DNA from 3 places in the Clostridium sp. CTA-17 genome. Region 2 is predicted to be linked to each of the others. Evidence: riboswitches for the same ligand, from Rfam matches in the RefSeq annotation. Region 2 holds a riboswitch; each other region holds the start of a gene.
The links. Region 2 has a riboswitch for cobalamin ahead of ACYUCG_RS13210 (energy-coupling factor ABC transporter permease). Riboswitches for the same ligand answer to the same signal wherever they lie in the genome.
Positions count from the first base shown of each region.

Region 1: another riboswitch for cobalamin. It lies ahead of ACYUCG_RS03450 (ABC transporter substrate-binding protein); the one in region 2 lies ahead of ACYUCG_RS13210 (energy-coupling factor ABC transporter permease).
Region 3: another riboswitch for cobalamin. It lies ahead of ACYUCG_RS06205 (ECF transporter S component); the one in region 2 lies ahead of ACYUCG_RS13210 (energy-coupling factor ABC transporter permease).

Region 1 covers NZ_BAAABF010000001.1:794,491-797,778, reverse strand. The annotation lists gene ACYUCG_RS03455 (FecCD family ABC transporter permease) at 1-815, opposite strand, end outside; gene ACYUCG_RS03450 (ABC transporter substrate-binding protein) at 802-1,719, opposite strand; cobalamin riboswitch at 2,030-2,207, opposite strand; gene cobD (threonine-phosphate decarboxylase CobD) at 2,292-3,288, opposite strand, start outside.
Region 2 covers NZ_BAAABF010000009.1:70,274-73,561, forward strand. The annotation lists gene nagH (hyaluronoglucosaminidase) at 1-531, shown strand, start outside; cobalamin riboswitch at 924-1,123, shown strand; gene ACYUCG_RS13210 (energy-coupling factor ABC transporter permease) at 1,411-2,154, shown strand; gene ACYUCG_RS13215 (energy-coupling factor ABC transporter substrate-binding protein) at 2,154-2,465, shown strand; gene cbiQ (cobalt ECF transporter T component CbiQ) at 2,449-3,219, shown strand; gene ACYUCG_RS13225 (ATP-binding cassette domain-containing protein) at 3,234-3,288, shown strand, end outside.
Region 3 covers NZ_BAAABF010000002.1:400,932-404,219, reverse strand. The annotation lists gene ACYUCG_RS06210 (hypothetical protein) at 193-960, opposite strand; gene ACYUCG_RS06205 (ECF transporter S component) at 947-1,456, opposite strand; cobalamin riboswitch at 1,831-2,003, opposite strand; gene ACYUCG_RS06200 (BMP family lipoprotein) at 2,059-3,129, opposite strand; gene ACYUCG_RS06195 (DegV family protein) at 3,220-3,288, opposite strand, start outside.

The sequences.
Region 1 (3,288 bases), on a different contig from region 2:
ATAAATCCTATAACACCACTTAAGGCTACGGCACTTCCAGTTAAAATAGCTACTGAAACAAGTAGTGTCTTTTTAACCTTTTTAGTTTCAACTCCTATTGCTTTTGCACCTTCTTCTCCAAAACTTAAGATATCCATTTCTCTTGTATATCTTATAACCATAAAAATTCCAATTATGAAAAATGGAATTCCAGCAAAAACATATGACCAACTTTTCATAGCAAATGATCCCATTTGCCACATAGTAATTGCCTTTATATCTTCACTACATAAGGCTGTTATAGTAGTTAACATTGCACTAGTAAAAAGTGATAATACCATACCTGCTAAAATTACAGTATTGTTTGAAAGTCCTCTATCAACCTTATTGGAAAAGATAATAACGGCAAAAACCGTTAAAACACCACATAAAAATCCTATAATAGGCATAGCTAAATTTCCTATTACAGGTATTGAAATTCCAAGAACTATGTACATTCCAACACCTAAGGAAGCTCCTGATGAAACGCCTAAAGTATATGGTGATGCTAATGGATTTTTTAATATGGATTGAATTATAGCCCCACTAACTGCAAGGGAAGCTCCAACTCCAAAAGCTAATAGTACTCTAGGTAATCTAATTACCCAAATAATTGCTACGTCCTCTGGTTTTATACTAGCTCTAAGGGAAAAACCAAAAATTTTATTCCCAACTATAGAAATAGTATCCCATATACTAATATTGGAACTTCCAATGGAAGTTCCAATACAAAGTACTAATAATACTAATGGAATTGATAGTAATATTAGTAGTTTTTTCTTTTTAGATTCCTGCATATTGTTCTGGATAAATATCCTTTGCCATTTGTTTTAATGCATTTATCACATATTGGCTTCCACGTGATGATGCATTATTGTCTACTAAGAATATTTGATTATCCTTAACAGCAGTTATTGTATTCCATCCTGGACGTTTAGCAATTAAATCTGTAGCATTTTCAATATAGCTTTCATTTGTTAAAATCACATCTGGATTTGCCTTTATGACAGCTTCTTCACTTGGAGAAATCCAACCTTTTTCATTAGCAAATATATTTTCTGCGCCAACTATATTTAGTAAGCTATTTAAGAAAGTATCATTTCCAAAACTATAAAGCTTTGACCCTGACCCGATTTCAAAGTAAACAGTCTTCTTATCTTTTATAGTTTCACCTATAGCTTTAATCTTATTTACTTCGCTTTTCATTGAATCAACCATTTTGTTTCCTTCGGCTTCTGTTCCAGTTAACTTAGCTAAGAAATTGATATCTTCATATATTCCATCCATACTTTCACTAGTTGGAATATAAACTACAGGTATTCTAGCATCTTTTAAAACCTTAAATGGATCTTCTTTTCCTTCTCTATTATGACCTGAAGCTATTATTATATCTGGCTTAAGAGCTAATATGGCCTCTGCATCTGGATTTCTAAAGTCTATTTTAGGAATATCAGGATTTAATCCTTTTACATCTGCTGAATATTTATCAACACCGACTATTTTATCACCTATACCTAAACCTATTAATATTTCTGTATTAGATGGAGCTGTTGATACTATTCTTTCAATCTTTTTAGGTACTGTAAATTCAGTTCCTTCCATATCTTTCATTGTTACTGTTTTACTTCCACATCCAGTAAACATAAGTAATGCCATCATAGTTATCATTACTAAAGAAATTAATTTTTTTAAGTTTCTCATATTCTTCCTCCACTTTCACCTTTATAAATTCTTAAGTTATATGAAGGATTCCTATTTGATTTTATTTAATGATTTTAATATGTATTTTTTAATATTGCTAAGCATCCCTTACAATCTATAAAAGTAAATCTGAACTTTCTTAAATTAAGCTTAAATCATTATCAATCAAATTTATCTTTCATAAAACTTAACAATTAAAATCTTTGAGGCTTAGATTAATACGTAGAAAATAAAAAAACATACCATTTTAAGAAGGTATGTTAAGAATATTTAAAGCTTACGCATCCTATTATCCTACCCTCAGAAGATAATAGTACTTAAATAAAAGGCAGGTATCCCGACTTTGCTTCCTCCTCCATCTCGTCTTCCCACACAAAAAATGCAGTGACATATTGAGATTTTGTCTGCTTCACGGTTACTGAGGTAGTTGAAGACTTTAACTTCATTCCCTATTAAGTGAAAATCACACCAATTATTAGTTAATCAACTTGATTATATTATTATATTTTGCTATTGTCAAACATCTTAGTTTACCATAAAAGCTATTAATAATAAAAGTAATAATAAAAAACTTACTTTAAAACCTTTGAAAGCTCTTCTAAAAGCTTTTTGTTTTCTTCCCTTGTTCTAACTGCCACTCTATAGAAATTATGGTCTAAGCCAATATAATTACTACAGCTTCTTATTATTATACCTCTTCTAATTAATTCTTCTCTTAAATCTATATTTTTATTCAATTTAAAAAATATAAAATTTACTGCACCTTTAAAAATAGTAATATCTTCAAACTTTTCTAGCCCATTATATAAAAATTCATTTTCTTTTTTTATGTAAGCTATGCTGTTTTTAATATACTCAACATCTTTTAATGCTTCTCTTCCTGCATAGTCTGCCACTGTATTTACACTCCAAGGAGTTCCTACTGAATTTATTTTTTCTATAACATTAGTATTAGAACTTAATCCATATCCTAATCTTATTCCAGGAAAGGCAAATAATTTAGTTAAAGATTTTACTATAATTAAATTTTGGAAATTATTAAGTTCTTTAATAAGAGAATATCTATCATTATCTTCAACAAAGTCTAAGAAGGATTCATCAAAAACAACTATGACATTCATTTTTTTTGCTTTTTCTAATACTTTTAATGAAAAATCTTTTTCTATTAAAGCACCTGTAGGATTATTAGGATTACATAAAAATATAATATCTAATTCTTCTTTGATTTCTTCTAAAAATCCAGTATCAACTGAATAATTATCTTTTAATATATAATGGTTAACTTCACACTCTACAGAATTTAAAGCATCCTCATATTCTGAAAATGTTGGTGCCACTATAAGAGCCTTTTTAGGCTTTATTCCTCTTACTACATTAAAAATAACCTCTGCTGCACCATTTCCTAGTACTATATTTTCTAAAGCTACTTTTTCAAAGTCTGAAATTTCTTTTTTAAGTTCATAGTAAGTTATATCTGGATATCTCTCTATAGAATTTATCCCTTTAATCATGGCCTCTTTTACTTTTTCAGAGATTCCTAAAGGATTTATGTTAGCTGAAAAATCAATA
Region 2 (3,288 bases):
TTATTTAGTGAAGTTTTAGAAGCAGCTAATGAAGCTAACAAAAATAAAGCTGATTACACTCAAGATCAAATAAATCAAATAGTAATTGACTTAGATGCTTCAATAAAAGCTTTAGTAAAGGAAACACCAGAGGTTGATAAGACAAATTTAGGTGAATTAATAAATCAAGGTAAATCTTTACTAGAGGAAGCTGTAGAAGGGTTTAATGTTGGTGAATACCATAAAGGCGCTAAGGATGGATTAACAGTTGAAATTAATAAGGCTGAAGAAGTATTTAACAAGGAAGATGCTACTGAAGAAGAAATAAATTCATCTAAGGAATCTTTAGAGGGTGCAATAGCAAGATTTAACTCTTTATTAATAGAAGAAAGTACAGGAGACTTTAATGGCAATGGAAAGATTGATATAGGAGACTTAGCAATGGTATCTAAAAACATTGGAAGTACTACTAACACTTCTCTTGATTTAAATAAAGATGGCTCTATTGATGAATATGAGATAAGCTTTATAAATCATAGAATACTAAATTAAGATAATTCAATAAGGATAAATTAGATTTATAATTTTTTAGGAATCATAAGGATACTTAAAATCAAATTTAAAATACTAAGAATTTTAAAGATTAGTATTTTAAAATGATTATTTGTATCTAATATGATTCCTTTTAATTTAAAACATAACTTAATAAAAATTTTTTTGGAAATATTATTAGAATCAGATTAATTTAAGATAAGTTCTAAGATTAAATTTATATGCTAAATAGATAAGTTTCTTAATAATTAATATTTTATAATAATATATGAACAGGAATTATATGTTTAAAAATTACCGAAAGCCTTATATATAGCATATTTTCTAAAGAAATCTATAGAGTTTAATTGTAAATGCAATGCATATGCTATATAATGTTAAAGTATTGTAAAATTAAATATTTAGAAATAGGTTAAATAGTTACATTTGTAACTATATATTAAAAGGGAAGTTGGGTTTAAATCCCACGCGGTCCCGCCGCTGTAATAGAGGAGCTTTTTGTACTTTAAGCCACTGGAATATAATATTTTGGGAAGGCCACAAAAAGTGATGATACTTGAGCCAGAAGACCTGCCTATTTTTAAAACATCAGGATCCTACGGGAAATAGGAGGTGTTGTGCTTTGGTAAGTTATATTTTTTTAGAATTTTTATAACCTCTAGACGCAATGTCTAGGGGTTTTTTATTTCTAAGACTAAAGTTCTGATTTAACTAGAAATTAAAGTTATTCATATTTAGATTAAGTTTTATAAAGGGAAATATTTTTAGTACATATTGTTTTATTTGATGCGGAAATAGTTAAATCAAATTTTATCTTAAAATAAAAAGATGATAAATGGGAATACAAAATAAAAATATAATTTAAGGAGTAGAATTATTATGTCAAAAAAGAATCAAGTATTTATAGGATTTTTATTAATGTTCTTATTAATACCAAGAAGTGTTTCAGCTATGCATATCATGGAAGGATTTTTACAACCTAAATGGTGTATAGCATGGGGAGTTATAACTATACCATTTGTAGTATTAGGATTATTTTCTATTAAGAATAAGGTTGGGAATAATCCAAGACTAAAGATTTTGTTAGCTATGGCAGGAGCTTATGCTTTTGTTCTTTCAGCATTAAAGCTTCCATCAGTTACAGGTAGTTGCTCACATCCTACAGGGGTTGGTCTTGCGGCAATATTATTTGGACCTACAGCAGCATCAGTTTTAGGACTTATCGTACTTTTATTCCAAGCATTACTTTTAGCTCATGGTGGTCTTACTACTCTTGGAGCTAATACTTTTTCAATGGCTGTAGTTGGGCCTTTAGTATCATACGGACTTTATAAATTAGTAAAAAAACTTAATGGACCAACATGGTTAGGTGTATTTTTAGCAGCTGCTCTTGGAGATTTAGCAACTTACATGGTTACTTCAGTTCAATTAGGACTAGCCTTCCCAGCAGAGGTTGGAGGAGTTATGGCATCAGTTATGAAGTTCATGGGTATATTTGCAGTTACTCAAGTTCCTCTAGCTATAAGTGAGGGTATATTAACAGTCATAATCTTTAATACAATAGAAAATTATGCAAAAGAAGATTTAATGGAACTTAACATTTTTTCAAAGGGGGTAAAATAATGAAAAATAAAAGAGTGTTAACTAATGTGATATTACTATTATTAGTTGTATTTATTACAATAATACCTTTCTTTGTGGCTAAAAATGGAGAGTTTGGTGGATCTGATGATCAAGCAGAAGAAGCAATAACACAAATTGATGAAAACTATGAACCATGGTTCTCACCATTATTTGAACCAGCTAGTGGAGAAATAGAAAGTTTATTATTTGCTCTTCAAGCTGCAATCGGTGCAGGGGTAATTGGCTTTGGATTAGGATATCTAAAGGGCAAAAAGAAAGTGAACGACGAAGTAAATGATAAACATAGATAAATATGCTTATTCATCTAAGTTAAAAAATATTAATCCAGCAGAAAAGATGTTTTTTGCCTTAATTACTTTGTGCGTTTGTCTTTGGGCAAATAATTTTATTGTTTCTATGCTTATAATAAGTATTATGACTTTTTTAATAACAAAAGTAGGAAGAACAAAAATAAAGGTTTTTATAAAGTTAATGATGGTACCAATAGCTTTTTTAATAATTGGTATCCTAACAATTGTTGTTAGTTATTCATTAAAACAAGATACATTTTTAGTATCATTTAAGCTTTTTAATGGATGGATTGGAGTTTCTAAAAGTGGAATTATTCAAGGACTTAATATGTTCCTTAAGGTAATGGGATCTTTAAGTTGCTTATACTTTATATCCCTAACCACTCCAATGATAGATGTAATATCAGTTCTAGCTAAACTGAAGGTACCAAGTTTTTTAATAGAGTTAATAAGCTTAGTGTACAGATTTATATTTATAATTTTAGAAACTTCAGAAATGATGTTTATATCGCAAAATTCAAGACTTGGATATAGAGATATAAAAACATCATATAAATCCTTAGGTGCTCTTGCATCAACACTATTTATACGTTCGTTTAAGAGAGCTAATGATTTATATACTGCCTTAGAAGCCAGAGGGTATAATGGAGAACTTAAGGTTTTAGAAGAACAGGTTCAAAAAAGAAATTACATTTACATTATAACTATAATAATTAATCTTATTTTTATAGGAATAACTATATTTATTAAGTAGAGTAGGAGGATTTTATGGAAGACTATATATTAAAAGTAGAAGAGCTTAATTATAATTATTCAGATGGAA
Region 3 (3,288 bases), on a different contig from region 2:
ATATAATTATCCATCAAATAAAATTATTTTTCAATAATTTAAAATTTTAGCTAATTATAAAAGAAAGGCATATACCAAAATAATTTTTAATAAAACTCTCACAAAAATTCTTAGAAAAATCTACTGATTCTAAGAATATTTCATAAGTTTTATTAATCTTTGATAAATGCCCTTACTATTTTTATATTTAATTTAAATAATATTTCCTATTTCCATTATAGAAGTCTTTATTTTGTTCTTTATATCTTCTAAAGAATTATTTTTGCAAATAAATAATAAAGCTGTAGCAGGTCCTGCTGATTTTCTTAAATAATCGCCTTCATAGGATAAGTTTATCCTTATTTTATTACTCTTTTCTAATTCACTTATTTCGTGAATAATCCCCTTTGATCCAATAGGTAATATATCTTTAACACTCTTATCATCTATTAAAATCTTAAAATCTTTAAAAGTAACAATTTCTCCAAGATTATTATTTATATCCTCTAAAACTTCTTGTCCAACTTTAGGTATTCCTAATAAACAAATGGAATCTCCCTTTTCAAAATTAACCTTTAATGTTTCTTCTTTTTCTCCTATTATGGTTAATCCTAAAAAAGTTTGAAGAGTTTTAAAGTTATCCTCTGTGCTTCCTGTTACACACTCTGATAAATTAGATTTTTCTTCAAAAAAGTTCTCAGCATTATACTCTTTTATGGCTCTATTAATGCCTTGTATTATTTTTTCTCCCCCATTATTCATAGACATACCCAAATTATTAACTATTACTAATGGTTTTGCTCTAAAAGCTAAAAGCTCAAAAAGACATACTCTAGCTGAGAAATATGATACAATCTCATTACTGGCTTTTACAAAATCTGCTTCATTTTCACCAATTCCACCACAACTATCGCAAGCTATTACTAGTTTATTTTTTTCATTTTCTAATACAGTTAAGTCTCTAAACTTATATATTTGCATTTTTTAGTCCCTTACTTACTATAAATGCTACAACTATATTAACTAAGCTTGCTAAAGTAAGTGGTAATCCTAAAAGTTTTAAAAAGTCTATTGGATTCATTCCTCCTAAAACAAAATACATAAATACTCCTGTTATTAAAGTAAATACTATTCCATTTAAAAGAGTACCAACAATTCCTGCTAAAACAACTTTTCCTCTATTAAATATTATTGATGTTATGTATACAACAACAAACATTTCTAATGCTACTAAAATATGTACTGGTAAACTTAAAGGAAATCCTGTTCTTAAAGCTACAAATAAATGAGCTAAAAGTCCTATTATCCCACCAACTACAGGTGATATTATTATTCCTCCAACAAAAGCTGGCATAGAATCTAATGCTATACTAGAGAATATAGGAAAGTTAGCTAATATAACACTTATTGCTATAAGTATAGCTGAAAAACATAAACTCTTAACATCTAATCTCTTTTTTTCCTTAGTAAAATTCATAATTATTTTACCCTCCTAATTAATATTATTTTCCTTCTCTCTAAATTATAAGGCACCTATTAACTAGCAAGTTATACTTTTAATATTAAATAAAATTTCATACCCAATAAAACATAAATTATAATTTCAATTTTTCATAATTATACTAAAATCTAATATCTTTGTATAACCTTAGAATAATTGATGCTTAATTAAATAGAGTTAAATAAAATGTTAATTTAGAAATTTTTATTTCTAATTAACCCTTAGAAAAGCTTATACATATTCTTTCTGTAAATATTCTTTCAAATAAAAAACTGGTAAGGATAACTCTCCCCACCAGTTAAAATAATTTACATACTTTTTAAACTTATATAATGCTTCCCTCCGAAACAATAAGAATAGCATACTAGGCAGGTCTCCTGGCTAATAAATCATCCTAAAACAATCCTTTCCATGACTATTTATCACAGTGGTCCTTTGTTCTCGTCCTTATCAACAGTAGCGGGGGCTGCAGTTTTTAACTTTCCCTATTAAGTCAATAAACACCTAATGCTCTTATTTTATTTTCACTTTATAATTACATAATTATATACATTTTGTCAACCTATGTATTATTATTTTTATTTAATATTAAAATTTTCAACCTCATCTAAAGTTTCTGGCACATTAAATTCTCCCTTTATAATAGCTTCTTTATATTGTTCTACTTTATCTAAAATTTCTTTAGAAACTAAATTACTAGTTGTTTTAGCCACCTCAATTCCATTATCCTTAAGCCCTATTTCCATCTTATTTTTTGGTCCAGCTTTAAAATCACTATTTATAACTTCCTTGGCTGTAGTATATACTGCTTCATCTAGATTCTTTATCATTGATGATAATATAACATCAGCATATTCTGGGAATCTTGCTGCCCAATCAATATCCACTCCAATAGCATACTTTCCTTTTTCCTTAGCAGCCTTAAAAACTCCTTCTCCTGCCTCTCCAGCTGATTCAAATATTATATCTGCTCCTTCATCATACATTTTTTTAGCTATATCACTTGCTTTCTTTTGATCATTAAAATTCCCAACATACTGAACTAAATTTCCTTCTTTTATATTTTTATATGCTTCCTCATTTGAAACCTTTAATCCAGCCATAAATCCTGATAAAAATGTTTCTATTAATTCTTCCTTTATTGCCCCTATAAAACCTACCTTATTTGTTTTAGTAGTATTACCAGCTATTATTCCCATTAAAAAAGCACCCTGTTCATCCTTGAAATCTATGGATTTTACATTTGGAAGATCTGATACAGTATCTACTATAGCAAAATTTTTATCTGGATAATCTTTAGCTACATTATTTAAACTCTCTAAAAATTTAAAGGCTGAAGCAAAAGTTAAGTCATTATTTTGAGCTGCTTCTCTAAGCCTCTTCTCATAATCCTCTGATGAATTAGTATCAAAAACTTCTATTCTAGCACCATATTCTTTTTTTATTCTCTCTAATCCATCTACAGCTAAATCAGTAAAATAATTTTCCTCATTAGAAAAGTCATCTTTTACTAAGGCAAAATTATAAACTTGTTTTTCTATAACATCTACTTTTTTTAAAGCTGATGAATTATTTGAACCACACCCAGCAATTATTGAAGTTATTCCTAAAAGCAAAGCCAAAGCTTTAAATGTTTTTTTTAATTTCATTTTTAGTCCTCCTATTTTTTTAGTCAAAATTATTATTTCTTTAAGTAAGAAAATTTATGTAAAAAAAAGAAACTCCCTTAGGAGTTTCTTTTAATATTCTTCTACATAAAATAATGCACAAACTTTAGGACCAGAATGGATTGCTACTGAACATCCTAG